DNA from 2 places in the Pyruvatibacter sp. genome. Region 2 is predicted to be linked to the other one. Evidence: predicted binding sites of a transcription regulator. Region 2 holds the regulator's gene; the other holds the start of a gene.
What was found. The regulator PhoB, encoded in region 2, activates phosphate uptake and scavenging genes when phosphate is short. The targets are predictions, from matches to a motif close to TGTCATNNANCTGTCAT.

Region 1 (15,757 bases), on a different contig from region 2:
AGCGGGAAAGATTGTGTGCTGCAGAACCCGTCGCAGCAACGTGCCTTCCAGTCTGTGCGACAGCCAATCAAGGTGCCGCAGCGCCCAATTCAATGGGCGAACGATGACGTAAGACAGAATCGCTTCGATCAGGTTGAGCGGCATCCCAAGCCACTTCTCGAAAGCTCTGGCGAGCGGAGCGCGCGCAGGCAGGTTCCGGTTCTTGAGAGCCTTGGCGTCAGTTGACTGCATGGTGAATTTCTCGGTTGAAATGCGCTGGTTGGCACTCGCGGATCAGAACGGCACCACAGCGCGTATTGATTAAATGAACCTGTTCAATATACTAACCGAAGACCTATCGTCAAGCTGACGTAGAAACATGGTGCCTGCCGAAGGCGCTGGAACTTGAGTTTCAGAGGGAGAAGAGAATTGCCGAAGAAAACCATCGTCATTGCTGCTGTGCTGTTGCTGATTGGATGGCAGGCGTGGCGCATCTCTCGCGATTCCGGCGCCTTCGTCGAGATCGAACCGGTATCGGTAGGCGCGTGTACCATGATGGAGGGACCAGCCGGGTCGGAAGACATCAACATCGACCGAGTGAACCGCGTAGCCTTCATTTCGGCTGGCAACGGACGCGAAGTGTTCGACAGCTATCGCAGCGGCAGCACCGCAAAGGTTAAGAATGGTGATATCTGGTTGCTCGATTTGTCACAGCCAGACAGTCGACCCGAACCTCTAAATGTGCAGATTGAGCAGCCGTTTCATCCGCATGGCATCGATCTCTTGCAACTCGAAGATGGAAAGCGGGAATTGTACATGGTCAATCACCCTTCGCGTTTCGAAGACGAGATACTCGTATTCGATGTCGCCGAAGATCATAGCCTTACGCTCAAAGGTCGTTTTCACTATCCGGAGTTGATCTCACCAAACGATATCAAGGCGATCGGCAGAAACCAGTTCTTTGTTTCAAATGACCATGGCAGCCCCCAACCGTCGATAATGGCGACGATTGAAGACTACTTTGGAATGTCCTGGTCGTCGGTTTCCTACTTTGACGGTCAAACGGGAGTTCTTGCTGTCGAGGGCATCAAGGGTGCAAATGGGCTTGCAATTTCCGAAGACGGACAGACCCTGTTTATAGCCGAGGCCCTCGGACGCTCGGTCAAACGTTTCCGCAGGGGAGCGTCAATGCGCGAGTGGGAGTTCGTCGAGAAGCTGGATGTAAACACAGCGGTGGACAACTTGGAATGGTCTGAGGATGGCAGGCTATTAGCAGGCGCTCATCCCAAACTTTTTCCTCTGCTCGAGCATGTGAGGGATGCAAACAGCCTTTCACCTTCGCATGTCATTGCAGTGCAAGTCAGCAGTTCGCCCATGACGTTTGAGACAATCTATATGAACGATGGAACCGAGCTTTCGGGTTCAAGCGTAGCGACGATGCTCGATGGAGAGATGCTCATCGGCTCCATATTAGAGGACCATTTTCTTAGGTGCGAAGTAGAATAAATCTCTGTATGGCTTATGGGCTCGCACGACGTGTGTGAGGAATGGAATAAACTTTCGGACAAAGTGAACTGTGCCGAGGCCACCCATAACCGATGAAAAGCGTGCGAGGATGCGCCATCAAATTTGCCAAGCCGCAGTGCGGTTGGGACAGCGTCGCGAAATTGCGCCCAACGATGCAAAGGCATGGGACGACATTACAATTAGAGATGTGGCCGAAGAAGCCCAGATCTCGGTCGGAACATTCTATACGTATTTCAAGAGTCGCGATGACCTCGCTCAGGCGGTTTGGTCTGTTCCAGTTGACCAGATCCGGGCTGCTATGCAGGCCAACTACGATGCTTCCCATGATCCAGCAGAGAAGGTGCGCTGTTTGCTGCAGGACTACGCAAGCATCGCAATCACAAACACCCGTTTCTTCAAGTATGTGTTTCTCCCAGTCCCCGATGGAAGAAAGAACTACGTCGAGAAAGTCGACCTAGGAGATGAGTTCTTCTATCGGGGTTTGTGCGCCGCATTCGAGGAAGGACAAGCTTCAGGCGTGTTTGTAGATTTTGATCGCCACGAGATGGCGCAGTTCTTTTGGTCTGCGATTCACGGCTGTCTAGCGCTACCGATCAACCTAAGCCGCTTGCGGTTTGATCCACCTGAAACGCTGTCCACAAACGTGATCAACGTCCTTTTGTCGCTGATTTCGAACGAGAGCTGAGGCGCTGCTCTGCACTCTAACCCATCTTATCCACCGTCGGTGGCCTGAGGGGTGGACCGTAGGCCGACCGCCTGATTTTTCGCGCCCCCTTTTTCCCCACAAGCCAAGCAGTGCGCCATGAATCATCCTCCAAAAGCTCTACGCCATCGGAATCACGATTTGCGCCGCAAGATCAATGCGCTGATTGGGTTTTGACCCTAGCAGCGGATATGCCGGGCTTGCTGTTTGGGCGTGCCCGCCGCTAGTATTGCACTGCACCATTCAGAGCAGTCCGCCAAAGACACCACAAAAAACAGGGGAGAGTACCCGTGACGGTTGTTGAGTTCGGCCCGCAGGACACGGAAGAAACAGCCGAGCAGGCGATGGCTGCCCGCGTGGCGCGCGAGGAGCTTATCAAGACACAGGCCGATCGCTTGGTTGAGATGCAGCGCGACGACGGGCACATTGTTTTTGAGCTTGAGGCCGACAGTACCATTCCGTCCGAATATGTGTTGCTGCAGCATTTTCTGGATGATGTGGACCCGGCCAAGGAAGCAAAGATTGCGCGCTATCTGCGCCGCATCCAGAACGCGGATGGAAGCTGGCCGCTGTTTCATGATGGTGACGGCGATATCTCGGCCACCATCAAGTCGTACTGGGCGCTGAAGCTGACCGGCGAGGATATTGATGCGTCGCACATGGTGCGTGCGCGAGACTGGGTGCTGGCACGCGGTGGAGCGTCCAAGGCCAACGTCTTTACACGGATCATGCTGGCACTGTTCGCGCAGATCCCGTGGCGTGGTGTGCCGGTTATTCCGGTGGAAGTCATGCTGTTGCCGCGCTGGTTTCCGTTTCACATGTCAAAAATTGCTTACTGGTCGCGCACAGTGATTGCGCCTCTGCTGGTGCTCTATGCGTTGAAGGCGCAGGCGCGCAACCCGACGGGCATTACCATCCGTGAACTGTTCGTGACGCCGCCCGAAGATGAGAAAGTGTATAACATCAACCCCAATGGCAGCTTTGTGGGCGATTGTTTTCTGGTGCTCGACAAAGTGCTGCGGTTTTGTGAGCCGGCGTTTCCCAAAGGCTTGCGCAAACGGGCCATCGACAAGGCGGTGGCGTTTTTCACCGAGCGGTTGAACGGGTTGGACGGGCTGGGCGCGATTTATCCAGCTATGGCCAATTCGGTGATGGCGTATGACGCACTGGGCTACCCCAAGGATGACCCGAACCTGATGATTGCCAGGGAATCCATCGAGCGGCTGCTGGTGGAAACCGACGACGAGCTTTATTGCCAGCCGTGCGTGTCGCCGGTGTGGGATACGTGTCTGGCGTCTCATGCCTTGATGGAATCCGGCCTTGAAGCGGGCGATGACGCGCTGGATGGCGCGCTCGACTGGCTCAAGGACAAGCAGATTTTGGATGTGGTGGGCGACTGGGCTGTGCGGCGGCCTGATGTGCGGCCGGGCGGCTGGGCGTTTCAGTACAACAACGACTATTACCCGGACGTGGACGATACCGCCGTTGTGGCCATGGCAATGCACCGCACGGGCAAGCCGGAATATACCCAGAGTATTGAGCGCGCCGCGGAGTGGGTTGTTGGTATGCAGTCGTCGTCAGGCGGCTGGGGGGCTTTTGAGCCTGAGAACGAACATTTTTATCTGAATTCCATCCCGTTCGCTGACCACGGTGCGCTGCTTGATCCGCCTACGGAAGATGTGACGGCGCGGTGTGTGTCGTTTCTGGCGCAACTCGACAGGCAAAGATTTGCGGCAGAAATAGCCAAGGGTGTGGCGTATCTCAAGCGTGACCAGCAGCCGGATGGCTCATGGTGGGGGCGCTGGGGTGCCAACTATGTATATGGCACATGGTCGGTCTTGTGCGCGCTCAATGCGGCGGGTGAGGACATGCAGTCTGCCTACGTGCAGCGCGGTGTGGCCTGGCTGAAGGCACGTCAGCGGGCTGATGGGGGGTGGGGTGAAGACCTCGCGACCTATCACGAGGACCGCAAGAGCGAAGTGAAGGAGAGCACCGCCTCACAAACCGCCTGGGCCGTGCTTGGCCTGATGGCCGCGGGCGAGGTTGAGAGCGATGCTGTGAAGCGCGGCGTGGCGTATCTTGAAAATGCCAAACGCGATGGCGCGCGGTGGGATGAGAAGCTGTACACCGGCACCGGCTTTCCCAAGGTGTTTTATCTCAAGTATCACGGCTACGCGGCGTATTTCCCGCTGTGGGCAGTGGCGCGGTATGAGAACCTGATGAAGAGCAACGACCGGCATGTTGCGTATGGCATGTAGCCAACAAGCGTGTCAGCAATATTCCGTTTCCCCGGACCTGATCGGGGGTCCATTCGCGGTGCAGCGGTATAGTAGTGCGTGCTGGTTCGGGCCGGGCTGCACGCACATTTTGCGCCAGCCACTATGTCGAAGGCCGGTCGGCGGGTAGGCCCCGGATCAGGTCCGGGGACACGGGATTGGGCATGGGGAATATCAGAGCTTTAGCCCCTTTGCTTTCCGCGGGATCGCTTGCAGCAAGCACCAAACTGCTCCACACACAGACGCATTACCAAGTAAATACCTGAGGGCAAACGCATGAAACGGCTTGGCATTGTGTGCGGCGTGAAGGCCGAAGAAGCAGCGCTTGGCACGCTGGTGGATGATCCCGCACTCAGGACCGCCGTATCGGGGGCGTCGCCCGCCAAAGCTGAAGACCTGGCGCGAGAGCTTGTAGAGGTGCATGGCTGCACGGCGCTGCTGAGTTTTGGCGTGTCGGGGGCGCTGAGTGATGCGCTGGTGCCCGGTGATATTGCCGTTGCCCGCGCCGTTGTGATGCGCGACGGCAAACGCATTGAAGCGTCGCCGCAGTTTGCGCCTCTGCTTGCGCAGTGTGCAGCGCGGGCAGGGCTCACGCTCAAACATGTTGATATGGCTGATGCTGCTGACGTTGTCGCAGATGTTGCCGCCAAGCGGGCGCTTGGGCGGCGTACCGGAACGCACGCGGTGGATATGGAGAGCGGGGCAGTGGCCCACGTGGCCCGCGAGCTGGGCGTGCCGTTTACAGCGTTGCGGGCGGTTTCAGATGCAGTGCATCACACGCTGCCCCATGCAGCGCTGGGGGCGATTGGACCCGGCGGTGATATTCGCGTCATGACGACGGTATTGCGGCTGATGCTGCGGCCTCAGGACCTGCCGGCGATGATGCGTCTTGCCGCCGGCAGTTCCAAAGGGTTCAAGAGCCTAGGCCGCTGTGCCAGAGACCTTGTCCCTGGTCTTCTTGGGGTCGTGTAAGTCCTTGAGCTTTTGCTCTTCAACCTTCTGCTCAATCAGCTCGTCGTAGATGTATTTGGCCTTGCGCTGATTGGTGAGGTCGATTTCCGGTGCAAAGTCGCCGGATGTTTTGGGGCCGCGCAGCGACACCCACAGGGTTTTGAGTGGGTGGGCGGCAGCATCTGCCGCAGCGGTTGGCTCGTAGCCACAGTGGGCCATGCAGTCAGCGCATTTTTCGTAGTTGCCGGTGCCGTACTGCTCCCATTCGGTTTCGTCCATCAGCTCCTGAAAGCTGGAGGCGTAGCCTTCATTCAGCAGGTAGCACGGGCGCTGCCAGCCGAAGATGTTGCGCGTGGGCATACCCCAAGGCTGACACATGTATTGCTGGTTGCCGGCCAGAAAATCCAGATACAGGGAGGAGTGATTGAGCGCCCATTTTTTCTTGCCGGATTTCTTGCGCTCTTCGCCCTTGCGGAACACGTCGCGGAACAGATCCTTGGTGCGGCGGCGCTCAAGGAAGTGCTCCTGATCCGGCGCACGCTCATAGGCATAGCCCGGCGAAATGGTGATGGAGACGCCGATGTCGGTGCAGTAGTCGAGGTATGACGCCACCTGATCGGCGGTCATGTTGTCAAAGATGGTTGCGTTGACGTTGACCTGAAAGCCTGCGTCCTGCGCGGCCTTGATGGCGGACACGGCCTTCTTGAACACACCCTTCTGGTCCACGGCCTTGTCGTGCTCTTCCTCCAGCCCATCAAGATGGACCGAGAAGAAGAGATAGGGCGATGGCTTGAACAGATGCAGTTTCTTTTCCAGCAGCAGGGCGTTGGTGCACAGCGACACGAACTTTTTCCGTGCGACGATGCCCTCAACGATCTCACCGATTTCCTTGTGGATCAGCGGTTCGCCGCCGGGGATGGCCACCACGGGAGCACCGCATTCGTCCACCGCGTCGAAGCATTCCTGAGCCGACAGGCGCTTGTTGAGAATGGCGTCCGGGTAGTCAATCTTGCCGCAGCCGGGGCAGGCAAGGTTGCAGCGGAACAGCGGCTCCAGCATGAGCACAAGTGGATAACGCTTGTTGCCCTTGAGGCGCTGCTTCATCACATAGGCGCCAACCATAGCCATCTGTCGAATAGGTACAGCCACTTTTCGTCTCTCCTGGCCTCATACGGCCTTTTGGTGTGTGCCTTCCGGCGCGGTTCGGGGTGTCTGATTCAGGGAGTGTATCAGGCACCCGCGGCGCGGGATGGCTCAGGGTCATCAAGTAGTTCGCGGGGTAGTTTGAAGGTCACATTTTCGCGAATCACGTTGAGGCTTTCCACCTCAACGTCATGGGTGGTGCGCAGGCGTTCTATCACACCCTGCACCAGTGTTTCAGGGGCAGAGGCACCGGCGGTGAGGCCGACACGGGTTTTGCCCTCCAGCCAGGCGTCTTCCATGGCGTGGGCGTCGGCGATCAGATAGCTCGGCACGCCGATGGTTTCGCCCAGTTCACGCAGCCGGTTTGAGTTGGAACTGTTGGTGGCACCCACCACCAAAATCATGTCCACATGCTTGGCCATTTCGGCAACAGCGGTCTGGCGGTTCTGAGTGGCGTAGCAGATGTCGCGTACGTCAGGGCCGACAATGGACGGGTATTTTTTCTTGAGGGCTTCAATCACGTCACGGGTGTCGTTCACGGAAAGTGTGGTCTGGGTCACAAATGCCACCCGGTCGGGGTTGGCCACTTCCAGAACGGCAACATCCTCAGGCTCTGAAATGACGTGCACCTTGCCGGGAATGCGGCCCAGCGTGCCTTCCACTTCCGGGTGGCCCAGATGGCCGATCATCACCACGTCGTAGCCCTGCTCGGCATAACGGCGGCCTTCGCGGTGAACCTTGGTGACGAGCGGACACGTGGCATCAATGGCCTTGAGGCCCCGAGCGCCGGCATCTTCCTCAACACGTTCGGCAACGCCGTGAGCTGAAAAAATGGTGACGGCACCCACCGGCACCTCATCCACTTCCTCTACAAACACAACGCCCTTGGCGCGCAGGTCTTCCACCACGTGTTTGTTGTGAACAATCTCGTGGCGCACATAGATAGGGGCCCCAAAGCGTTCGAGCGCCTTTTCCACCACATCAATGGCGCGCTCAACACCGGCGCAAAAGCCGCGTGGCTCTGCCAGAACGACTTTCATCGCAGGTCTGATTGCGGAAGAGGTGCTTTCAGTCACGTGCCAACCCCTGAATCTGTCAAAAAATGCATCAAGTTAAATGTAGGCCAATTGGCGGTTCAGGCTCCGAACAGGCGCCGGGTTGAGTGGAAGGCGCTTGCGACGGTATGCGTCGTAATCAAGCTGCCAGTGTGCGTGTTTGGTGATGCCGGTGCAAGGCGGTCAGCATCAATTCCGTGTTGAATATGGTACTGATTTTAAGGTGTTAACCACAATCAGCGTCCGGTTTTTCATCCGTGGAGTTACATGTTTGCCGCACCTGTTCCAATCACGCTTTCGCCAATAAAAGTTGATTTGTGGCCTGTTGCTGGGCGGCGGACCATATTACCTTGCATAGTGCCTTTGTGTCGCTACGGCAGCGACGTGTAAGGCACGCGGTTTTCTGGTATCTAGCGCGGTCAACACCTGACACGCGCAAAGTGGCAGGCGTGAAACGACTTAAACCTGAATGGAGCGGCAGCCTTGAGCAGCAGCGTTCGACCATATCGCGATATTTACCGGCGGGAATGCCGCAAGATCCACGTCGGCAATGTGCCTGTGGGGGGTGACGCGCCTATTACCGTTCAGTCGATGACCAACACGCTGACGCCTGACGTGAAAGCAACCGTCGCGCAAATTCGCGAGCTGGAAGAAGCTGGTGCCGACATTGTGCGCGTGTCTTGTCCGGACGAGGACTCCACCGCCGCCCTCAAGGAGATTGTGGCTCAGTCGAAGGTGCCCATCGTTGCGGACATCCACTTTCATTATAAACGTGCCATTGAGGCCGCCGAGGCAGGGGCTGCGTGCTTGCGCATCAACCCCGGTAACATCGGCAACGCCCAGCGGGTGAAGGATGTGGTGCAGGCGGCCAAGGACCATGGCTGTGCCATGCGCATCGGCGTCAATGCGGGCTCGCTCGAAAAAGACCTGCTTGAAAAGTACGGCGAGCCGTGCCCGGAAGCGATGGTGGAAAGTGCGCTGGACCATGCGCGCATTCTGGAAGACAACGATTTTTTCGAGTTCAAGATTTCAGTGAAGGCGTCTGACGTATTTCTTGCGGTTGCCGCCTATCAGGGGTTGGCCGAGGCGTGCGACTACCCGCTGCATCTGGGCATCACGGAAGCCGGCGGTTTTCAGTCCGGCACCATCAAGTCGTCCATTGGCCTTGGTATGCTGCTTTGGTCGGGCATTGGTGACACGATCCGAGTGTCGCTGTCGGCGGACCCGGTGAAAGAGATCGGCGTTGGGTTCGATATTCTCAAGTCGCTCAATCTGCGGCATCGCGGTGTGAACATCATTTCGTGCCCGTCATGCTCGCGGCAGGGCTTTGAGGTTATCAAGACGGTTGAGACGCTTGAAAAGCGGCTGGCTCATATTTCAACGCCGCTCACGCTGTCGGTCATCGGCTGCGTGGTGAACGGGCCAGGCGAAGCCATGATGACGGATGTGGGCTTTACCGGCGGTGGCTCGGGCAAAAATACCGGCATGGTGTATGTGTCCGGCATTGCGGACCATAAAATTGATAATGACGGCATGGTCGATCATCTGGTCGAGCTTGTTGAAAAGAAAGCTGCCGAGATTGAAGTGGAGCGTGCCCGCGAGGCGGCGGACGCACAAGCCAAGGCAGAGGCTGAAGCTTCATCATCAGCGCAGCAGGTAACGGCGGCGGAGTAGGGGGCGTACAGGTTGAGCAGCGAAGCAGCGGCGCCGGTGGATCACTCCGGCGAGCCGCACACACCCATGTCTGACCCGGTTTCAGATCAGAGTTCTGATCTGGGAACGCTGATGAGCACGGCTGCCGATGCGGTAACGGCTGAGCTCGACAGGCTCATTCCTGCCGTTGATGGTCCGCGCGGCCCGGTGGTGGAGGCCATGCGGTATTCCGCGCTGTCGGGCGGCAAGCGGCTGCGGCCGTTTTTGGTCATGCAAAGCGCCAGACTTTTCGGCGTGCCTGACGCGCAGGCGCTGCGGGTGGGGTGTGCTGTCGAGATGGTGCATTGCTATAGTCTCATTCACGACGACCTACCGGCGATGGATGACAGCGACACGCGCCGCGGACGTCCGGCTGTTCACAAGGCCTTTGACGAGGCGATTGCCATTCTGGCGGGAGACGCGTTGCTGACGCAGGCGTTTGAAGTGCTCGGCGACTTTTCGACCTCGCGTGATCCGGCCATTCGCGCGGCGCTTGTGGTGGAACTTGCCCGCGCGTCCGGGGCGGCGGGCATGGTCGGCGGCCAGATGATTGATATTTCGCCGGCCCGTACCGACATGGGCTTTGATGAGATTGCCCGGCTTGAGGCGCTTAAAACCGGCGAGCTTATTCGCTTTTCGTGTGTTGCCGGCGCATTGCTGGCAGGCGCGGGCGAGGGTGAGCGGGCAGCGCTTGCAGGCTATGCGGCGGATCTGGGGCTTGCGTTCCAGGTGGCGGATGACCTGCTGGACGTGACGGGAACTGAAGAGCAAATGGGCAAGCCCGTGGGCCAGGACCATGGCCTTGCCACATTTGTAACGCTCCTTGGGCTTGAAGGAGCACGCAAGAAGGCTGACGAGTTGGTTGAGAGTGCCTGCGGGCATCTGGTGCCGTTTGGGGCCAGTGCGGACAATCTACGGGCGGTCGCGCGCTTTGTGGTTGACCGAAAACAGTAGGTGCTTTTGCGGACATGCTTTTAGGGTTATGTGTCCGCGTTAGGAGAACAAAAAATGGCTGATGGGCACACACCGCCTGAGGCTGGGTCAAAATCCAGCAACTTCCTGAGCGCAATCGACGTTCCCGCTGACCTGCGCAAGATTGACCAGGCTGATCTTGGCCATGTGTCTGATGAAGTGCGCCAGGCGGTGATTGAGGCTGTGTCACAGACGGGCGGCCATCTGGGTGCCGGGCTTGGTGTGGTGGAACTTACGGTTGCGCTGCATTACGTGTTCAATACGCCCGCCGACAAGCTGATCTGGGATGTGAGCCATCAGTGTTATCCGCACAAGACGCTGACGGGGCGTAAGTCACGCCTCAACACGTTGCGCACCGGCGGTGGATTGTCAGGCTTCACGTCGCGCGCTGAAAGCGAGTTTGATCCGTTTGGGGCTGCGCACTCGTCAACCGCCATTTCAGCCGCTCTTGGGTTTGCCGCCGGCCGCGACTTTATGGGTCGGGACAATCAGGTGGTGGCAATTGTGGGCGACGGGGCAATGTCTGCGGGTATGGCGTTCGAGGGCCTCAATAATGTGGGCTCCGAAAAGCGCCGCATGGTCATCATCCTCAATGATAATCACATGTCGATTGCGCCACCGGCGGGCGCGTTGTCTGACTATCTGACCGAACTGCGCAGCCACATGCCGGACGAAGCCACGCGGGATGCAGGCATAGCCGAAGAGGGTTTGCCGCGCTTTGTCGATCAGCCGACCCTGTTTGATGATCTGGGTGTGCCGTATGCAGGCCCGTTTGATGGCCATGACGTGGACGAAATGGTCCGTGTGCTGACGGCTGCGCGTGATCTTGACGGGCCGATTGTGCTGCATGTCATAACCCGCAAGGGCAAGGGCTACGCACCTGCCGAAGCCTCTGCTGACTGCTATCACGGTGTTGCCAAGTTCAATGTGGCTGACGGCAAGCAAGCCAAGGGCGTGCCCGGGGCACCCAGCTACACAAGCGTGTTCGCCAATGCGCTGATTGATGAAGCCGCGCGCGATGAACGCGTGGTGGCAGTTTCTCCGGCGATGCCGGATGGCTCCGGCCTTACCAAGTTTGGCGAGATTTATCCCGACCGGCATTTTGATGTGGCTATCGCTGAGCAGCATTGCGTGACGTTCTGCGCCGGTATGGCGGCAGAAGGCATGAGGCCGTTCGCGGCGATCTATTCAACGTTCCTGCAGCGCGGCTATGACCAGGTCATTCATGACGTGGCCATTCAGAAGCTGCCGGTGCGGTTTGCCATCGACCGGGCCGGCATGGTGGGTGCGGACGGCGTGACCCATCAGGGTGCCTATGACATTGCGTTTCTTGGCTGCATTCCCGGCTTCACGCTGATGGCGGCAGGCGACGAAGCCGAGCTTGTTCACATGGTGTCCACGGCTGTCGAATTCGACGAAGGCCCCATCGGTCTGCGCTATCCGCGCGGCGAGGGTGTGGGCGTGGCTCTGCCTGAGCGCGGCACGCCCATTGAAATCGGCAAGGGCGTGGTGCTCAAGGAAGGCAGCAAGGTTGCGATCCTCAGCTATGGCGGGCGTCTGCATGATGCGCTGGCGGCGGGCGACAAGCTCAATGCCATGGGACTGTCGACCACAGTGGCAAACGCGCGTTTTGCAAAGCCTGTTGATGACGAACTGGTTCGTCAGCTTGCGGAGCATCACGAGCTTCTCATCACCGTCGAAGAAGGCTCCATCGGCGGCTTCTCGGCGCTGGTGTTTGACAGTCTTGTGCGTCAGGGAGCCGATATGGCCAAGGCCCGCTTCGTGCCAATTTACATGCCGGACATCTTCATCGACCACGACAAGCCAGCCAATCAGGTGGCCGCTGCCGGGCTTGATGCAGACGGCATCGTCGCCCGTGTTCTGGCGTCGCTTGGCATGGATGAAGCGCGTGCCATTGCTGCGGCAGGCGTTGGGGCCGAGTAGTTTTTCCTTCACGAGCGTCATATGGCAGACGCGTTGCTGTGACAAAACCGTCATGGCCGGACTGGTATTGAGCGGGGTCGCCCACGCTGGCGATTCATCCCTGTATTCAGGAGCCCGCCATGCCGCCTTCAGCTGTTTCGCAAACACGCAAACACCTTAAATCTGCAGTCCACCAGAATGACGCAGATACGCGTGCCGGTGTTCTGGAACGGATGTTTACGTTTGCGTTCAAGGGGCTGGTTTATCCGCAAATCTGGGAAGACCCGGAAGTGGACCTGGAGGCGTTAGCGCTGACGCCCACATCGCGGATGCTCACCATTGCGTCGGGTGGCTGCAACGTCTTGTCGTATCTGACCGCAGACCCCAAAGAAATTGTGGCGGTGGACCTCAACCGCGCCCATCTGGCGCTGACGCGCCTGAAACTTGCGGCTGTGCGGGGTATGCCGACCTATGAAGCGTTTTACCGGTTCTTCGGGGAAGCCGATGCGAAGGCCAATATCACCGCCTACAAACGCTTTGTGCGCGACGAGCTTGACGGGGAAAGCCGACGCTATTGGGAAGGCCGCGACTGGATGCTGCAGCGACGCATCTCGCTGTTTTCACGGGATCTCTATCATCACGGTTTGCTTGGTTACTTTATCGGCGCGGCACACTGGATGGCGCGCCTGCATGGTACCGACCCACGGCAGATAGTCTGGGCGCGGACGGTTGATGAGCAGCGGACGTTTTTTGATACGGCGCTTGCGCCGCTCTTCGACCGCCGTGTGGTGCGCTGGGTGACGTCAAAAAAAATGTCGCTATACGGACTGGGTATTCCGCCGGCTCAATACGAGGCGCTGGCGGCAGATGGCAATGGCGACATGGCGGCAGTGCTGAAAGCGCGTCTTGAAAAACTCGCCTGCGGGTTTCCCATGCAAGACAATTACTTTGCGTGGCAGGCATTCGGGCGCGGCTATGCATCTGGCCCCTCAGGCCCATTGCCGCCCTACTTGCAGGCAGAGCATTTTGCAGATGTGCGGGACCGGGCAGACCGGGTCAATGTGCAGCACCGGTCTGTTACCGATCAGCTTAAACTGGAACAAGATGCCTCTCTCGACGCCTATGTTTTGCTTGATGCGCAGGACTGGATGACAGATGCCCAACTCATGGAACTGTGGGCTGAGATCAGCCGCACCGCGCAACCTGGTGCGCGGGTTGTGTTTCGCACAGCCGGTCAATCCTCCATTCTGCCGGGGCGTGTGGATGATGCCATCATGGCGCGATGGGACTATCGCGCTGAGCAAAGCCTCGAATATTCAAAGCATGACCGCTCGGCGATTTACGGCGGCGTACATCTCTACGTCTTCAAGGGCTAGCCTGATGAGCGATGTGACGTCACCCACCGGCGACCTGATGGATTCGATCTATCGCACGCAACGGCATTTTTACGATGCGACCCGCAAGTATTTTCTGCTGGGGCGCGACAGGCTGATCCGTGATTTGGCGCCACCACAAGGTGGCTGTGTGTTGGAAGTGGGCTGTGGTACCGGGCGCAACCTCATCAAGGCCGCCCGGCGCTACCCGCACGCGCTGTTTTTCGGCCTCGATATTTCAGAAGCGATGCTGGAAAAGGCCCGCCATGAAGTTGCCCGCGCAGGTCTGAAAAACCGCATCACGCTGGCCCGCGCCGATGCCGCCGGTTTTGATGCGAACGCGCTGTTTGGACGTGCTGTGTTTGACCGTGTGTTCTTCTCCTACAGCCTTTCCATGATCCCTGACTGGCAGCAGGCGCTGGCGCAAGGCTATGGGGCTACCGGCGCAGGTGGCAGATTGCTGCTGGTTGACTTCGGCCAGCAGGAGCGCCTGCCACGCTGGTTCAGCCGCCTGCTGATGTGGTGGCTAAAACAGTTCCACGTCACGCCACGGGCCGACCTGAAACAGACCATAACATCGCTGGGAAAAGGGCGCGTGCTGCCGCTCTACGGCGACTACGCCCGCATCGCTGAGGTGGTGCGGTAGGTCTTTCGTGTGTCACCCGAACGCCTGACCAGGCGTCGGCCCGTCAGGCCGCCTATCCGGAGCGTTTGCGCGCAAGTGCACTCAAGCGTGAGGAATAAATGGTGCCGGCTGAGAGGCTCGAACTCCCGACCCCCTGATTACAAATCAGGTGCTCTACCAGCTGAGCTAAGCCGGCACACGTGGCTCAAAGACTGTTCGTCTGAATCGCAGCTTTGAATCGGGCTCGGTATAGCGCGGTTATTTTGATCTGGCGAGACGTAATTTAGGCTTTGGTGCCGCCCGCCTGTCGGCGGATCTCATACAGCGCCACAGCGGTGGCGTTGGAGACATTGAGGGAGGCGAAGCCGGGTTCGCCGGGGATTTTGGCCAGCATGTCGCAGCGCTCGGCAGTGAGGCGGCGCAGGCCGGTGCCTTCTGCCCCCATGACGATGGCGATTTTGCCGGTGAGGTCGAGGTCGCCTAGGGCCTTGTCGCCGGTGCCTTCAAGGCCAACGGTGAACCAGCCTTCCGCCTGCAGCACGGCGATGGCCTGCGCCACGTTGGGCACCTGCACCAGCGGCATCTGCTCAACGGCACCAGAGGCTGCTTTGGCCAGTGCGCCGGTTATGGGCGGCGAGTTGCGCCGGGTGACGATGACGGCACGGGCGCCAAACACAGCAGCCGAGCGCAGCACCGCCCCGACATTTTGCGGGTCTGTCACCTGATCGAGGATAATCAGCGGTTTTTGGCCAGTAGCAGGGGTGGCGGCACCTTCAGCGGCTTCGGCCTCGGCGCGGGCCAGCACATCTGCCAGCACCGGCTCTGCCAGCGGTGCGACCTTGATGGCAAGGCCCTGATGCACGGTGCCTGCGGGAAACAGCTTGTCCATCTCGCGGGCGTCGGTTGTTTCTATTTGCAGGCCGCGTTTTTGCGCGGATTCAGCCACGGCCTCCGCGCCTGCCGGCGTTGCGATCAGGCGCAGCACGCGGCGTTTGGGGTTATGCAGGGCAGCGCGCACCGCGTGGGTGCCATAGAGCCAGTCTGGTCCGTCTGATGCTGCGGATGATGACCGCCCGCGTGACGCGGCACGCTCAGGTGCCCGCTCAGTGGTGCGGGTGGGTGGGCGTTTACGGCCGCCTGATGAGGGGCCGCGATCCCTTCCCCTGCCATCACGCGTTCCCTCGCGGTTTGCCCCACGGACGTCACCAGGCGCATTGTTGCGTCCGGGCCTGTTTCCACCGGCACGACCGCGATTTGGGCCGCCACCGGGGCCGCCGCCTTTGCCGCCACCGGGGCCGCCGCCGCGTGGCCCTTTGGGGCCATTTCCTGATTTCTGATCGCTCATACCAGCGCTCTAGCGGGTTCAGGCGGCGGCTGCAATCAGTTCCGGTGTGCCGGTGCATTGTTTTTAGGGGTCTTGTCGGTTTTCAAGCGTCTGTGGAGTGCGATCTGCGGGGCGCTGATCATTTGGCGTGCCCAACTTGGCATTGACAGGGGGGGCTAAAAACGCCTATTTCCCCGGTCACCAGCGGCGTGCG
Region 2 (15,757 bases):
GCGTTGAACTGGGCATTGCCGGATCAGCGCTCGTCCTTGGCCTTTTGATCCTCTTCGCAATACGCCTGCCGCTGGGGGCGGCCGCAATCATTGTGGCTGCCTTCGCCATTTTCCACGGGCACGCCCACGGCACCGAGCTGCCGGCCGCTGCCAACCCGTTTGCCTATGGGGCGGGTTTTGTCGTGGCGACGGGGCTGCTGCATCTGGCAGGCATCGCCTTCGGGCTGCTGGTGCGCTGGCCTGTTGGTGTCACGGCGGTGCGGGCAGGTGGAGGCGTTGTTTCACTGGTGGGCGTGGCCTATCTGGCCGGCCTTGCTTAGGTACCGCACATCCGGTGCACCGGTTTTGGTGACTGCTTTGGTTGCCGGGGCAGTGGGCCTGTGGCCCGCTCCGGCGTTGGCCCATAGCCCGATTGATGGCTTTGACGGGTTCTACCTTGGCCTGCTGCACCCCCTCACCAGTGCCGGACAGGTATTGACGCTGATCGCCGTTGGACTGGTTGTGGGCACTGCGGACAAGGCGGCTTTCGCGCGGGCCTGGTTGCTGTTTGCAGCGCTTGCCTTTGCAGGTGTGCTGTTTGGCCAGCTCCTGGGCGTAAGCGGCGGCGAGGAAGGGGCGCTGTTGGGAGCGGCACTGCTCACAGCGCTCATGGTCGCCGCTACGCCGCACGCAGCCCTCAGACGAGCGACGTGGATGCTGATGGCGGCAGGGGTTGGCGGGCTTCTGCTTGGCCTTGCCTCCACACCTGACGAAGGGCCGCTGCTTCCCACGCTTATTACGGTTGCGGGAAGTCTTGTCGGCGTGAACCTGGCTTTTCTCTATCTTGCAGGCGCAACCGGCTGGGTACACGACCGCTACCCATACCCGTGGGCACGTATCGGGCTGCGGGTGGTGGCCTCATGGGTGGCGGCGATTGCCATGCTCATGCTGGCGCTCGCATTTGCCGGTATCTGGCAGGTTTAAGCCTATGAGGCGCGTTCTTCGGGATCGCGAAACAGCCGTCCCAGCAGCTTGTGATACCTGATCGGCATCAGCCGCTGAATCCGATCCAGGAAACGCGCGTCGCCGCCAATCAGAATGCGCGGGTTGTTTTTTTCAATGCCGGTAAAGATGACCCGCGCAGCTTCTTCGGCCGTGGTGCGGGCAAAGTCGTCAAAGCCTTTGGCAATTTCATCCTTGCGGGCCAGCAGTTCTTCGTTCTGGGCCAGCCGGGCGTTGCGCGCCACGTTGGTCTTGATGCCACCGGGATGCACGCACGATATTTCAACGCCGGTTTCGTTGCGCACCATTTCCGTGCGCAGGCTTTCGGTGAAGCCGCGAATGGCAAACTTGGCGGCGTGATAGGCGGAGTTGCCCGGCACCGCGATCATGCCGAAGATCGACGACACATTGACGATGTGCCCGGCCTTGCGCTCAATCATGTGTGGCAGAAACGCTTTCGTGCCGTACACCATGCCCCAGAAATCAATGTCCATGACCCACTCAAAATCCTGATAGGTCATCTCGTGCACCTCGGCGAAAAGCGCCACGCCCGCATTGTTGATGACAATGTCCGCGCCGCCATGGTCTGCCTTGATGCTGTCGGCCAGTGCATAGACCGCGTCCTTGTCGGACACATCCAGCAGGTGGGTCTCGATGATGCCCGTGCCCAGCGCGCCCGCGATTTCAGCCGTTTTGCCAAGGCCGACTGAGTCCACGTCGGTGGCGATCACCCGCGCCGCGCCGTGCTCAATGGCATATTTCACAAGCCCGCGGCCAATGCCTGAAGCGCAGCCCGTGATAAAAATGGTTTTCCCGGCAATCTGGGTCATTTGCTGTTCCCTGAAACGACTATGACTTTTTGTCAGTATAGTTGTGGGAGGTTATGCACGATTGGCCCATGCTGGTGCAATGGCCGCCGCGCGCTTATCGTTGGGAGTGAAACAGCCAAAACGAAACCGTGTGAGGAACGCCCCAATGGAAATCGCGCCCATCCCCGGCCTGTCTGACGAGGTCAACGACATCCGCCTGCGCACGGCGAAGGTGGTGAATGACGAGATTATTCCCGCCGAGCCGGTGCTGTTCAAAGGCGGTGCGGAGGCCGAACCCGTCCGTGCACGTATCAAGAGCCAGGTGAAAGAGCAGGGCCTGTGGGCACCGCATCTGCCGGTGGAGTATGGCGGTATGGGCGTTGGGTTTCTTGCCCACGCATACATGAATGAAGTGATGGCGTGGTCGCCGTTTTCAGCGCGGCTGTTTGGTGTGGTTGCGCCTAACTCCGGCAACCAGAAAGTGCTGCTGAAATACGGCACCGAAGAACAGAAGAAAAAATGGCTTGAGCCGTTGATCTCCGGCGAAATGGAAAGCTGCTTCTCCATGACCGAACCGGACAATGCAGGCTCTGATCCGCGTTCCATCCAGACCCGCGCCGTGCGCGACGGCGACGAGTGGGTCATCAACGGCCACAAGTGGTACACGTCGAATGCGCGTCGGGCCGATTTTGCCATCGTCATGTGCCGCACCGCGCGGCCCGACGCTGAACCCGGCAAGCCGTCCGACACAATGGTGCAGGTGATTGTACCTATGGACTCGCCCGGTCTGGAAATTGTGCGGTCCGTTCCGGTGTGGGGCCACACTCATGGTGACCATTGCGAAATAACGTACACGGACGTTCGGGTGCCGGTTGAAAATGCACTGGGCCGCGTCGGCTCCGGCCATGCCGCAGCCCAGGACCGTCTGGGCGCGGGGCGGGTGTTTCACTGCATGAACTCCATCGGGGCCATGTGGCGTGCCTTCGACATGATGGTGACGCGCGCCATGAGTCGCGAGGTGCATGGCGGCACACTCGACACCAAGCAGTTTGTGCAGGGTTTCATTGCCGACAGCTACATGGACATTCAGGCCGCCCGGCTGATGACCATCAACTGCGCCCGCGTGATGGACGAAGGCGGCGACGCGCGCACTGATATTTCTGCCATCAAGGTGTTTGTGCCCGCAGCCTTTGAGCGCGTGGTGGACCGCGCCATTCAGGTGCATGGCGCGCTGGGTGTGTCTGGCGATACGCCGCTTGCAGGCATGTACACCGGCGCCCGCACGCTGCGGCTGGCAGATGGCCCCGACGAAGTGCATCGCATCCTCATCGCCAAAAATGTCTTCAAACATTACAAGGCCGGTGGTAGCTGGGACTTTGGGACCTAGGCATAAAACATCTGTGCCGCCGCCCCCATCGCCCGGGCCGCTTGTTGATATCACTCCTGTTGGACCAGTAAATGGCAAACGCCAACCGCCCGCCTGAAAAGCCACCCGGCCCTCTTGCCAGTGCTGCCGAACCACGGCTGGGTTTGCGGCCTGCATCTTCTGTGGGCTCGCTGGGTATGCGGGCACGCGATGTTGGGGTCGTGGTTGTGGCGGCGGCGCTTTTGCTCGGCGCGGCTGCGGGCATGAGCGTTTTGTCGGTCAATGCCAGCATCACGCTCACCATCCTGATCGGCGGCGTCGCGCTTGTGTGGTTGCGCTTTTCGCCGACAACCGTGGCGATGCAGCGCCGCGCTGCCAGCCCATCTCCCGTGCAGGCCTCTGCCCGTGCGCAGTTTCCGCTGACGCCTGAAACCGGCGTTGCCATCATTGAGCGTTTGCCGGACCCGATTATTCTGCTGGATAAATCCGGCCGCATTCTTTTGCACAACCGCGCTGCAGGGACCATCGTCGGCAAGTCGGCCGCCCGGCGTCATATCTCAACGGTCATGCGTGCACCGGAAGTCCTGGAGGCCGTTGCCCAGGTGATCGCCGGTGAGCCGGCGCAGGTGGTGGAATATGAACAGCCGGTGCCGATCGAGCGGCACTATCAGGCATTTGTCGCGCCGGTTATTGCTGCGGCGCAAGATATTCCCAAAGAGTCTGCCCGTAATATCCTTATTTTGCTGCACGACCTCACGACCCTGAAACGTGCCGAACAGATGCGCGCCGACTTTGTGGCCAATGCCAGCCATGAGCTGCGCACGCCGCTTGCCTCATTGGCGGGCTTTGTTGAAACCCTGCAGGGCCCCGCCCGCGATGACCCTGAAGCCCGCGATCGTTTTTTGTCCATCATGCAGGATCAGGCCAGACGCATGGGTCGGCTCATCAATGACCTGTTGTCGTTGAGCCGCATTGAGCTCAATGAGCACGTGCGCCCGGCCAACCGCGTGGACCTTGCCTCAATCGTCAACGATACAGCCGATATGCTGACGCCGCTGGCCGAAAAGGAGGGCGTCGAGATTGTCATGGAAATCGAGCCCGATCTGCCGCAGCCGTTTGGTGACCGCGATGAGCTGGTTCAGGTCTGCCAGAACCTGCTGGCAAATGCGCTGAAATATGGTGGTACGGGCAAACGGGTCGAGGTTTTTGTCGGCTGGGCACACCCGCCCGGACAGGATGCCGGCCCCGGATCTTCGGGCCGCCTGAAGGTTTCGTTCCGCGATTTTGGGCCGGGCATTGAGCGTGCCCACCTGCCGCGCCTGACCGAGCGCTTTTATCGGGTGGACGTGGAGCAAAGCCGCCAGCGCGGCGGCACCGGGCTTGGGCTTGCCATCGTCAAGCACATTATGAACCGGCATATGGGATCGCTGACCATCGACAGTGAAATCGGTGCCGGATCAACCTTCACGGTTTTCCTGCCGGTGGAACCAACGGGGCAGCCGAGTCGGGGATCCGACGATGTCACACAAAAGCCCGTTGACGCGCCGTTTGCTGACTGACGCGGCAAAGTGCATTCCCGGAAACTCAAAAAGCGGCTCTGTTCTGCGGGTTTTTTGCCGCACAGGGTGCGCGCGCAGGTGTCACGCAACCGTCATTGAACCGCAATAAATCGTTCTTAAGCGCGCCCTAGGTTCCGCTCAACCGACCCGCTGAGACGGTCGGCTTGGGATGGTGTCACTCATTTTTGGGGCAACCTCGCCTGGGTGTATTTCAGGCGTGGGAGACCCAGACCCTTTGTTGTCTCAGGTCCGTTTCCAGGCTGCCGGTCCGGTGGCTCAGGGGGGCGGATTTAGCCAGATTTCGAAATCGGATGGAGAAATCATGAACTATAGCAAGATGACGTTTGCAGCCGCGGCTGCCATTGCGTCGATCTCGCTCGCTGGCGTTGCGCACGCCCGCGATCAGATCCAGGTCGTCGGCTCCTCGACGGTCTTCCCGTTTGCCACTGCTGTTGCTGAACAGTTTGGCAAGTCCACGTCTTTCGCCACGCCGGTGATTGAGTCCACGGGTTCAGGCGGCGGCATGAAGCTGTTCTGCGCCGGTGTTGGCCTTGAGCACCCTGACGTGACCAACTCGTCACGCCGCATCAAGTCGAGCGAAGCCGAAAAGTGCACCGAAGCTGGCGTGACGCCGATTGAAGTGAAAGTTGGTTTTGACGGCATCGTGCTCGCCAACGCCAAGTCGGCACCGACATATGACCTGTCGATCCGTCAGCTTTATCTGGCTCTTGCCAAGCAGGTTCCCAATGAGAACAACGAACTCATTGATAACCCCTACATGAAGTGGTCTGACATCGACGCATCACTTCCGGCTGTTGAAATTGAAGTTCTTGGTCCGCCCCCCACCTCCGGTACCCGCGACGCGTTTGTGGAACTGGTGATGGACGAGGGTGCTGAGAGCTTTGAGTTTCTCGCGGCTCTGCTGAAAGAAGACAAGTCCGCTTTCCGCACTGCTTCGCGCACCATGCGTGAAGATGGCAAGTTTGTTGAAGCCGGTGAAAACGACAACCTGATCGTGCAGAAGCTCGAAGCAAACCCGCAGGCGCTGGGCATCTTCGGTTTCTCATTCCTCGATCAGAATGCCGACAAGCTGCACGGCTCCATCATCGAAGGCGAAGAGCCTACGTTTGACGCAATTGCCGCCGGCGATTACCCCGTTTCACGTTCGCTCTACTTCTACGTGAAGAAAGAGCATGTGGGCGTTGTTCCCGGTCTCGAAGAGTACATTGCTGAGTTCACGGCTGAAAAAGCCTGGGGCCCGGAAGGTTATCTCGTCGAAAAGGGTCTGATCCCGCTGCCGGAAGCTGACCGCGAAGCAATGCGTGAGTCTGCTACCAGCCTGACACCGCTTTCCATGTAATTGGAAACAAGCTGCGGGGCGGCAGGGTGATTTTTGCCTTGCCGCCCTTTCAGCACCTTACGAGACATTCCTATTCTGCTAGACCGCCATTGACGACCATTCGCGCCCGACGGTTTATTGGGGGTCGTGCGTGAATGTGGCATCTGCTGTTTGCCTGAGGGGCATGTGCCCCGCCAGGTTCAGGATTTTCCCCGCGCATACACAGCCGATGCTTGTAAGAGCGGTGGCAGAACACGGGCAGACGCATGAGCGCACCACTTATCATTCTTGTCATCGTGCTGCTGGCCACCGTGGCCTATTATCTGGGCCGAAGCCGTGCCCATGCGGTGACGAGCGGCAACATCTCAGCCCTCCACAGCCTGCCCGGATATCACGGTGTTTACGTGGCCATGTGGGCTGCTATCCCGGCGCTGCTGGTGCTTGCCGCCTGGCTGATTATCGGTCCACGACTTGCCGAGTGGTATCTGGTGTCTGCGCTGCCGGATTCGCAGATTGCCGGCATGACGCAGGCGCAGATGAACCTGCTTGTCACCGACGTCAAAAATCTTGCAACCGGAAATATCTCCAGCCGCACCCCTGACCCAGCCCTGCTGCAGGCCGCTGAGGGCTATGCCAATGCGCTGACAATTTCAAATGCGGCCATGGTGGTGGTTGTACTGACACTTGCGGTTGTCGGCATCACCCTTGGCCGCAGCAAAATTGCACCTGACATGCGCGCCCGTAATCAGGTGGAGCGCATTTTCCAGGTCATCATGGTGGCGGCATCGTCCATCGCCGTCCTGACAACCATCGGCATCGTCGCCTCGCTTATTTTTGAGGCCGCGCGGTTCTTTACCAAGGTGCCCTGGTACGAGTTCCTGTTCGGCCTGCAATGGAGCCCGCAGATGGCTCTGCGCGCCGAACAAGTGGGGGCGTCGGGCGCATTTGGCGCAGTGCCGATTTTTGCCGGTACGTTTCTCATCACCATCATTGCAATGTCGGTTGCCGTGCCCATCGGGCTGTTCTCGGCCATTTACATGTCTGAGTATGCCAGCCCCCGCGTGCGTGGCATTGCCAAGCCGGCGCTGGAAGTGCTGGCAGGTGTGCCGACGGTTGTGTACGGATTTTTTGCAGCGCTCACCGTGGCGCCGATGTTCCGCGGCTTTGGTGACAGCATCGGCCTTGATGTGTCGTCTGAGTCGGCTTTGGCAGCGGGCATGGTGATGGGCATCATGATTATCCCGTTCGTTTCGTCACTTTCGGATGATGTGATGAACGCCGTTCCTCAGACGCTGCGTGATGGTGCCTATGCGCTGGGGGCCACCAAATCGGAAACCATCAAGCAGGTGATTTTGCCGGCTGCCCTGCCGGGCATTGTGGGTGCTGTTCTGCTGGCTGTCAGCCGCGCCATCGGTGAAACCATGATTGTGGTGATGGCAGCGGGCCTTGCCTCAAACCTGACCGCCAATCCGCTGGAAGCTGTGACCACCGTCACCGTGCAGATTGTTACGCTGCTGGTGGGGGACCAGGAGTTTGACAGCGCCAAGACGCTGGCGGCCTTTGCGCTTGGTCTGGTTCTGTTCGTCGTGACCTTGACGCTTAACGTTTTCGCGCTGAGCATCGTGCGCAAGTATCGGGAAAAATATGACTGATATGTCCACAGATCAGGGCGGAACAACGCCTTCTGTCATGAACCGCAAACCGGACTTGTCGGCAACGCGCGTCAAAAAACGGTATGCGGCCGAAGCGCGGTTCCGGGCGATTGGCCTGGGTGCAATTCTCGTGGCTGTCGCCGTGCTGGCCACCTTGCTGACCACCATCATCTCTCAGGGCCTGCCAGCCTTCATACAGTATGATCTTGATCTTGAGGTCTATCTGGATCCCGCCGAGATTGACCGGGACAACCTGGCGGCGGCCAACTACCAGGCGCTGGTCCGCCGAACGCTTTATGAACGCTTTCCCGATGTGACGGACAGACGCACCAAGCGAAAACTTGCGGGCCTGATAAGCAATGGTGCCGATCTGAAACTCAAAGAGTTTGTCGAGGCCAACCCGGCACTTATTGGCACGACGCAGACGATTTCCATTCCGGCATCAGACGATGTGGACACGTTCCTCAAAGGTCAGATGACGGATATCGTTACTTTCCAACCCGATGCAGAACTTCAGCCGACGGGCACCGCAGGCGACGTCCAGCTTCTTGCGCCGTCCAATGTCTTTGCATCCTTTCTCGAAGACACCAAAACGCTGCTGGAAGTGGAAGCTGACCGCTTGCTGGAAACCTCAGAGCGGGAGCGCCTTGGCGTTGCCAGCTTTGAAGAGAGTGTCCGCACTGCTGAAGCTGATCTTGCGCAGGCCGTTGGTCCGCAGCGCGACGCTCTGGAGGACCGGATTGCCACGTTGCAAACACAGGTTGATCAGCGTATCCGCACGGCTGAAAAAATCGAGGCTGAGGCAAATGCGCTGCGCGCCACAGCGCAAAGCGCGGGCGGTACCGTCGCGCTGACCGACCAGATGCCGTCCATCTTCGTTGAGATAAATGGTGGGCTTGTGAAGGCGCTGGCGGTTTCCAATGAGACGATTACCGGTCGGGTTGTGAACCAGCTCAGCAGTGAGGTGGCGGCACCCTCGGGGTCGTGGCAGCTGATAAAATACACAACACCTGAAAGCAATCGTCGCATCAAGGACGATGAAGCGGGGTGGCTTCGCATCCTTGAAAATGATGGTGTTGTGAGCAGTGGGTTTGCAAATGCCTTCTTCACTGAAGGAGACAGCCGTGAGCCTGAACTGGCGGGTATCTGGGGGGCTGTTGTCGGCTCGTTCCTGACGCTGACGATCACGCTGCTGCTCAGCTTTCCGGTTGGGGTGCTGGCGGCGATTTATCTTGAGGAGTTCGCGCCGCAAAACCGGCTGACGGATCTGATCGAGGTGAACATCAACAATCTGGCGGCCGTGCCGTCCATTGTATTTGGTTTGCTGGGTCTTGCGATGTTTTTGAACTTTTTCGGGTTCCCAAGATCGGCGCCCCTGGTTGGCGGCATGGTGCTTGCGCTGATGACCCTGCCGACCATCATCATTGCCACGCGCGCAGCCCTCAAAGCGGTGCCGCCGTCTATTCGTGAAGCAGCGCTTGGGGTTGGCGCAAGCAAGGTGCAGGTCATTACCCACCATGTGCTGCCTCTGGCCATGCCTGGCATTCTGACCGGCACCATCATCGGCATGGCGCAGGCGCTGGGCGAAACAGCACCCTTGCTGATGATCGGCATGGTTGCCTTTATAGTTGATATTCCCGGCGGGTTCACTGACCCCGCCACCGTATTGCCGGTTCAGATATTTATCTGGGCCGACAGCCCCGAACGCGCGTTTGTGGCCAAGACAAGCGCTGCCATTATGGTTCTGTTGACCTTCCTGGTCATGATGAATGCCCTAGCCGTGCTGTTGCGCCGGCGCTTTGAACGCCGCTGGTAGAAGGAAACGACGAGATGTCCATGGCCGAAGAAACGAACCGGACCAACATATCGCCATCCGTGCAGGTGTCTGCTGTGGCGTCATCTGCCGCCAAGCGGGTGAAGATGCACACGAAGGACGTCAACGTCTTTTATGGGGACAAGCAGGCCCTGTTTGATATTGATCTGGATATCACCGAGCATCAGGTGACGTCGCTCATCGGCCCGTCAGGCTGTGGCAAGTCAACCTATCTGCGGTGCCTCAACCGCATGAATGATGTGATTGATATTGCGCGCATCACCGGCACCATCGAGTTGGACGGCAACAACGTCTATGATCCGAAGGTGGATGTGGTGGAAGTGCGTGCCCGCATCGGCATGGTTTTCCAGAAACCAAACCCGTTTCCCAAGTCGATTTACGACAACATCGCCTATGGCCCGCGCATTCATGGCATTGCCCACAACAAGCAGGAAATGGACGAGATTGTTGAGGTGTCGCTCAAGCGCGCCGGGTTGTGGAACGAGGTAAAGGACCGCTTGCAGGAGCCTGGCACCGGGCTATCGGGTGGTCAGCAGCAGCGTCTGTGCATTGCACGCGCCATTGCAGTGTCTCCGGAAGTGATCCTGATGGATGAGCCCTGCTCGGCGCTGGACCCGATTGCGACGGCCCGCATTGAAGAGCTTATTGACGAGCTCAAGGAAAACTACACGATCGTCATCGTCACTCACTCAATGCAGCAGGCCGCCCGTGTATCTCAGCGCACGGCATTCTTCCATCTTGGGATTCTGGTAGAAGAAGGCGGCACGGAGCAGATATTCACCAACCCGAACGATGAGCGCACGCAGGATTATATAACCGGCCGCTTTGGCTAAATCGCACATGGCTGCTGCACTGCTTGTGAGCGCGCAGCCGAACGGGGAGTAACCCACGTGCAGGAACACATTGTTACGTCCTTTGAAGAGGCGCTTGACCGTATAACCGAGTGCCTTGCGCGTATGGGCGGGCTTGCGGAAAGGAGCCTTGCAGATTCAATCGAGGCGATCACCCGCCGCGATCTGACGCTTGCAGACCAGACCATTGCCGCTGACAAGCAGATTGACGCGCTGGAAGTGGATATCGAGGCCCAGGCCCTGCGGTTGATCGCGCTGCGGCAGCCAATGGCGATTGACCTGCGCGAGACGATATCGGCTATCAAGATTTCATCCGACCTTGAGCGCATCGGCGACCTTTCCAAGAACATTGCCAAGCGTGTGCAGGCCGTGGATCAGGTGCGCCCCAGCCGCGCCATGCAGGGTCTTGAGCGCATGGGCCGGCAGGTGCTGAACCAGCTCAAGGAAGTGCTGGATGCCTATGCCCACCGCGATGACGAAAAGGCACAGGCAGTATGGCGCCGCGACGAAGAAATTGACGAGATGTACAACTCGCTGTTCCGCGAACTGCTGACCTATATGATGGAAGACCCGCGTACCATCAGCCTGTGTACACATTTGTTGTTCGTGGCAAAGAACCTTGAGCGCATTGGCGATCACAGCACCAACATTGCCGAGACAATCCAGTTTCTGGTTACCGGCAAGGTGGTGGGCGAAAGCCGCCCCAAGGGCGACACAACGAGCTTCACGCATCTTGAATATTCCTCACCCAACGGCACGGACAAGACGACGTGAGCATCACGGTTGAAACACCGGTCACAGCAAACGGGGCCAGGCCAATGAAAACAAAACCCCTTGTTTTGATTGTTGAAGACGAGGCGGCGCTGACCACGCTGCTGCAATACAACCTCGAAAAAGAAGGCTATCGCGTCATCGAAACCGCTGACGGCGACGAGGCCGCGATGATTGTGGACGAACAACAGCCAGACCTGGTTCTGCTCGACTGGATGCTTCCGCAGGTGTCAGGCATTGAATTGTGCCGCCGCTTCAGGGGCCGCAGCGAAACCAGAAACATTCCCATCATAATGCTCACAGCGCGGGGCGAAGAGGCTGATCGCGTGCGCGGTCTTGATACGGGGGCGGATGACTACATAACCAAGCCGTTTTCGATGACGGAACTGCTGGCCCGCGTGCGCGCAGTCCTGCGCCGCATCCGCCCGGCTCTTGCGGATGACGTTGTGACGTTTGGCGAGGTGGCTGTTGACCGGGCTACCCACCGGGTGCGGCGGCGTGATCGTGAAATCCATCTTGGTCCCACCGAGTTTCGCCTGCTCGACCACCTGATCCAGCATCCCGGTCGGGTGTTCAGCCGTGAGCAGTTGCTGGATGCGGTCTGGGGCTCGGACGTGTATGTGGAAGCGCGCACGGTGGATGTGCATATTGGCCGTTTGCGCAAGGCGCTCAATAATCCCGGCGAGCAGGATCCTATCCGCACGGTGCGGTCAGCGGGCTATGCGCTGGACGAACATTTCCGCAATTAGCATCCGGCGGCATCAACGGCGATCACTCACAAAAAAGGGCAGCCTGTTTCCGGGCTGCCCTTTTTCGTTTGGTGTTGTACGAGGTGTTTAGCCACTCATCCGATTTGGGAACTGACGCTGAGGCTGCCGGTCGCGACGCTCGCGGCGTGATGGAAGCGGCTGATAGGCCTTTTTGGCGTGAGCCGCACAATAAGGCATTCCGGGGGCTGAGCGCTGACCGCAGAAGTGAAAGTTTTCATCGCCCGGGTCGCCATTTGGCCACTTGCAGGTCTGCTCGTTGAGCTCCAGCAGGTTCGCCTGTGCGTCCGGGTCGCTGATGACTTCCAGTTCTTCGGGCTCGGGTGCGGGCGCTGCGGCCTGTTTTGTGGCCTGTTCGCGGCGCGGTGCTGTGCTCTGGGCACGCGGTGCACGTGGGGTGGAGGGTCTGCGACGCGTCACGCGGGTGGGCGCGCCGCGTCCTGAAAGACCCAGACGGTGAACCTTGCCGATAACAGCATTGCGGGTGACACCGCCAAGCCGACCGGCAATCTGGCTGGCGCTCAGGCCGTCAAGCCACATCTGCTTAAGCTGTTCCACGCGCTCATCTGTCCATGACATGGCCGTCTGTCTCCCCCAATCCGGATATTGCAGCCCCCAACGTGGAAACCACTACATCTCGTGTTAACCTTGTGGAAACCTACTATATGGCCCGACTCAACGGCAAGGGATCTTGTGGTCTGTTAACGGGTTATCCACAATATATTGATTCTTTTGCTTTGCCCGCGTTTCGCTTGTGGATAAAGCCCTTGCGCCGATGCGGCGCGCGGCCTACCTCCTCACCTTGTCGGTTACGTCTCTTGCGGGCCGAAAAGCAGGCCCAGGGGGCAGGGACACATGACAGACACACAGTTTGAGACAGCGGTCACATCCGAACCAGGCGTCCGGCGCTTTGGCGCGGTGAACTGGCTTGGCCTGTGGACCCTGTATCTCAAGGAAGTCCGCCGTTTCATGAAGGTGTTCACGCAGACCGTGGCGGGTCCGGTTGTGACGGCCTTGTTGTTCTTTGCGGTATTTGCGGTTGCCATGGGCCGCGCTGATACGGTTGTGGCGGGGGTGCCCTATCTGGCCTTTCTGGGGCCGGGCCTCATCATGATGACGGTCATTCAAAACGCCTTTGCCAATACATCTTCCTCGCTACTGGTCTCTAAAGTGCAGGGCAATGTGGTGGATTTTTTGATGCCGCCCCTGTCACCGGGCGAACTCAATGCAGCCTTTGCCCTTGGTGGTATGACGCGCGGCGTGGTTGTGGCGGTGGCGTCTGCCATCGTCATTTCGTTTTTTGCACCGATGGCCATCGTGCATTTGTGGGCGATTGTTTTCTTTGTGCTGGCGGCCTCGCTGGCGCTGGCGCTGATGGGCGTTCTGGCAGGGGTCTGGGCTGAAAAGTTTGACCACATGCAGGCGGTTACCAACTTTGTCATCACGCCGCTCGCGTTCCTGTCAGGCACGTTTTATTCGGTTGAGCGCCTGCCGGAGATTGCCCGCGTGGTGAGCAGCTACAACCCGTTTTTTTATATGATCGACGGCTTTCGCTACGGCTTCACCGGCCATGCAGACGGCTCGATCCTCACAGGTGTGATCGTTTTGACCGTACTGAACATCATCCTGTGGGGCATCTGCCACTGGGTGTTCAAGAAGGGCTTCCGCCTCAAGGCGTAGTGGCGATCGTGCAGGCTCGTCGCATATTGACATCGCGTTATGTACGCGATTGAATCCGCAGCTATTTTCAGGGCAAGCCGCCATCCGCTGGCGGCATTTTTTGTTTTCAGCCCTGTAAAGCGTTATCTGACACTTCGCACCATCGGCCCCCAATACCCGGCGGGGCCGTATTTGTTTTTTGGAGCACGACCCCGTGGCCACACCCGTCGCCAGCAGCCCGTCTGCCAGCAGTTCACCCATCACCCCGGTGCTGCCGACCTATGCCCGCGCCGATATTTCGTTTGAGCGTGGCGAAGGGGCATGGCTGATAACGCCCACCGGCGAGCGGTATCTGGATTTTGGTGCCGGGGTGGCGGTCAACGCTCTGGGCCATGCTCACCCCAAACTCATTGCCGCACTCACCGAGCAGGCCCACAAAGTGTGGCATGTCTCCAACCTGTATGAAGTTGAGGGGCAAAAGGCGCTCGCCCAAAAGCTCATTGACCTCACCTTTGCCGACACGGTGTTCTTCGCCAATTCAGGTGCAGAAGCGCTGGAAGCCTCCATCAAGATGGCGCGCAAGTATCATGCAGCGTCCGGCCATCCTGAGCGGTTTGAACTCATAACGTTTGAAGGCGCGTTCCACGGGCGGACGCTGGCGACCATTGCTGCGGGCGGCCAGCAAAAATATCTTGATGGGTTTGGCCCTGCGACGCCCGGCTTTGTTCAGGTGGCCCTCAATGACATTGCGGCCGTCAAAGCCGCCCTCACGGATGCAACAGCAGGTTTCCTGATTGAGCCGGTGCAGGGCGAAGGCGGCATTCGCGAAGCCTCAAAAGAGTTTATCCGCCAGTTGCGCGCTCTCGCTGATGAGCATGGCTTGCTGCTGATTTTCGACGAAGTGCAAAGCGGTGTGGGCCGTACCGGACATCTGTATGCTTACCAGGACCTTGGGATTGAGCCGGATATTCTGGCTACCGCCAAAGGCCTGGGCGGCGGTTTTCCCGTTGGTGCGTGTCTGGCCACCGCCGAAGCGGCCAAAGGCATGACACCGGGCACGCATGGCTCAACATTTGGGGGCAACCCGCTTGCCATGGCGGTCGGCAAGGCTGTGCTCGATGAGGTAAGCCAGCCTTCATTTCTGGAAAATGTGCGGCGGGTCTCGGGCCGGCTATCGCAGGGCCTGACGATGATTGCCGACGAGTACCCCGGCGTGATTGAAAGCGTGCGCGGGCGCGGGCTGATGCTTGGCCTCAAATGCATTGTGCCCAATACCGACATTCAAAAAGCACTGATGGGCAAAGGCCTGCTGACCGTTGCCGCCGGTGACAACGTGGTTCGGCTGTTGCCCCCGTTGATCATTACGGAAGACGAAGCTGCCGACGCTGTATCGCGCATTGAAGCGGTGTGTGCCGACATCGCTGCTCAGCTTGCCGACAAGAAAGAAGCATGATGAGCGCCCGCAAGCATTTTGTTGATCTCAGCGCCATCGCCAATGCTGATCTGCGCGACATGCTTGATCGTGCGCGTGCCATGAAAAAAGCACGTGCCGGCTGGCCTCGCGGCAAGCCGGATGCTGACAAGCCGTTGGCAGGCCACCTGCTGGCGCTCATCTTCGAGCAGCCTTCCACGCGCACCCGCGTGTCGTTTGATGTCGGTATGAAGCAGTTGGGTGGCGAAAGCATTTTTCTCAATGGCAGCGACATGCAGATTGGCCGCGGCGAGACGGTGGCTGATACCGCCCGCGTGCTGTCGCGTTACGTCGACATCATCATGCTGCGCACGGACGATCATGCCAAACTGCGTGAGCTTGCCGAACACGCCTCTGTGCCTGTTATCAACGGGTTGTCCGACGTGGGACATCCCTGTCAGGTGATGGCTGATGTGATGACGTTTGAAGAACATCGCGGACCGATAGCAGGCAAGCGCGTGGCGTGGGTTGGGGATGGCAATAACATGGCGCGCTCATGGATCGAGGCAGCGCCCTGCTTTGATTTTGAACTGTTGCTTGCCTGCCCGCCGGAGCTGGCCCCACCCGCAAAGTGCATTGAAGCCGCCATCGCCCGGGGTGGCCGCGTGCGCCTTACCAACGATGCCCATGAAGCAACGGCTGGCGCGGATGCTGTGGTGACAGATACCTGGGTCTCCATGGGCGACGAAGAAACCGAA

Region 1: a site for PhoB is predicted at 12,280-12,296, ahead of RIB87_RS12255 (BtaA family protein). Genes of this name have one in related genera too.

The regions. Positions count from the first base shown of each region.
Region 1 covers NZ_JAVJSC010000009.1:735-16,491, reverse strand. The annotation lists gene RIB87_RS12305 (sterol desaturase family protein) at 1-231, opposite strand, end outside; gene RIB87_RS12300 (hypothetical protein) at 409-1,485, shown strand; gene RIB87_RS12295 (TetR/AcrR family transcriptional regulator) at 1,595-2,191, shown strand; gene shc (squalene--hopene cyclase) at 2,554-4,467, shown strand; gene RIB87_RS12285 (phosphorylase family protein) at 4,762-5,457, shown strand; gene hpnH (adenosyl-hopene transferase HpnH) at 5,407-6,585, opposite strand; gene ispH (4-hydroxy-3-methylbut-2-enyl diphosphate reductase) at 6,666-7,619, opposite strand; gene ispG (flavodoxin-dependent (E)-4-hydroxy-3-methylbut-2-enyl-diphosphate synthase) at 8,118-9,308, shown strand; gene RIB87_RS12265 (polyprenyl synthetase family protein) at 9,321-10,280, shown strand; gene dxs (1-deoxy-D-xylulose-5-phosphate synthase) at 10,335-12,242, shown strand; gene RIB87_RS12255 (BtaA family protein) at 12,362-13,597, shown strand; gene RIB87_RS12250 (class I SAM-dependent methyltransferase) at 13,602-14,240, shown strand; tRNA gene RIB87_RS12245 (tRNA-Thr) at 14,340-14,415, opposite strand; gene rlmB (23S rRNA (guanosine(2251)-2'-O)-methyltransferase RlmB) at 14,503-15,564, opposite strand.
Region 2 covers NZ_JAVJSC010000003.1:959,482-975,238, forward strand. The annotation lists gene RIB87_RS08010 (HupE/UreJ family protein) at 1-320, shown strand, start outside; gene RIB87_RS08015 (HupE/UreJ family protein) at 349-963, shown strand; gene RIB87_RS08020 (SDR family NAD(P)-dependent oxidoreductase) at 966-1,811, opposite strand; gene RIB87_RS08025 (acyl-CoA dehydrogenase family protein) at 1,957-3,177, shown strand; gene RIB87_RS08030 (ATP-binding protein) at 3,249-4,715, shown strand; gene RIB87_RS08035 (substrate-binding domain-containing protein) at 5,038-6,075, shown strand; gene pstC (phosphate ABC transporter permease subunit PstC) at 6,321-7,706, shown strand; partial or broken gene RIB87_RS08045 (DUF3333 domain-containing protein) at 7,744-8,175, shown strand; partial or broken gene pstA (phosphate ABC transporter permease PstA) at 8,605-9,522, shown strand; gene pstB (phosphate ABC transporter ATP-binding protein PstB) at 9,627-10,373, shown strand; gene phoU (phosphate signaling complex protein PhoU) at 10,431-11,165, shown strand; gene phoB (phosphate regulon transcriptional regulator PhoB) at 11,210-11,911, shown strand; gene RIB87_RS08070 (GcrA family cell cycle regulator) at 11,999-12,508, opposite strand; gene RIB87_RS08075 (ABC transporter permease) at 12,785-13,609, shown strand; gene RIB87_RS08080 (aspartate aminotransferase family protein) at 13,803-15,041, shown strand; gene argF (ornithine carbamoyltransferase) at 15,038-15,757, shown strand, end outside.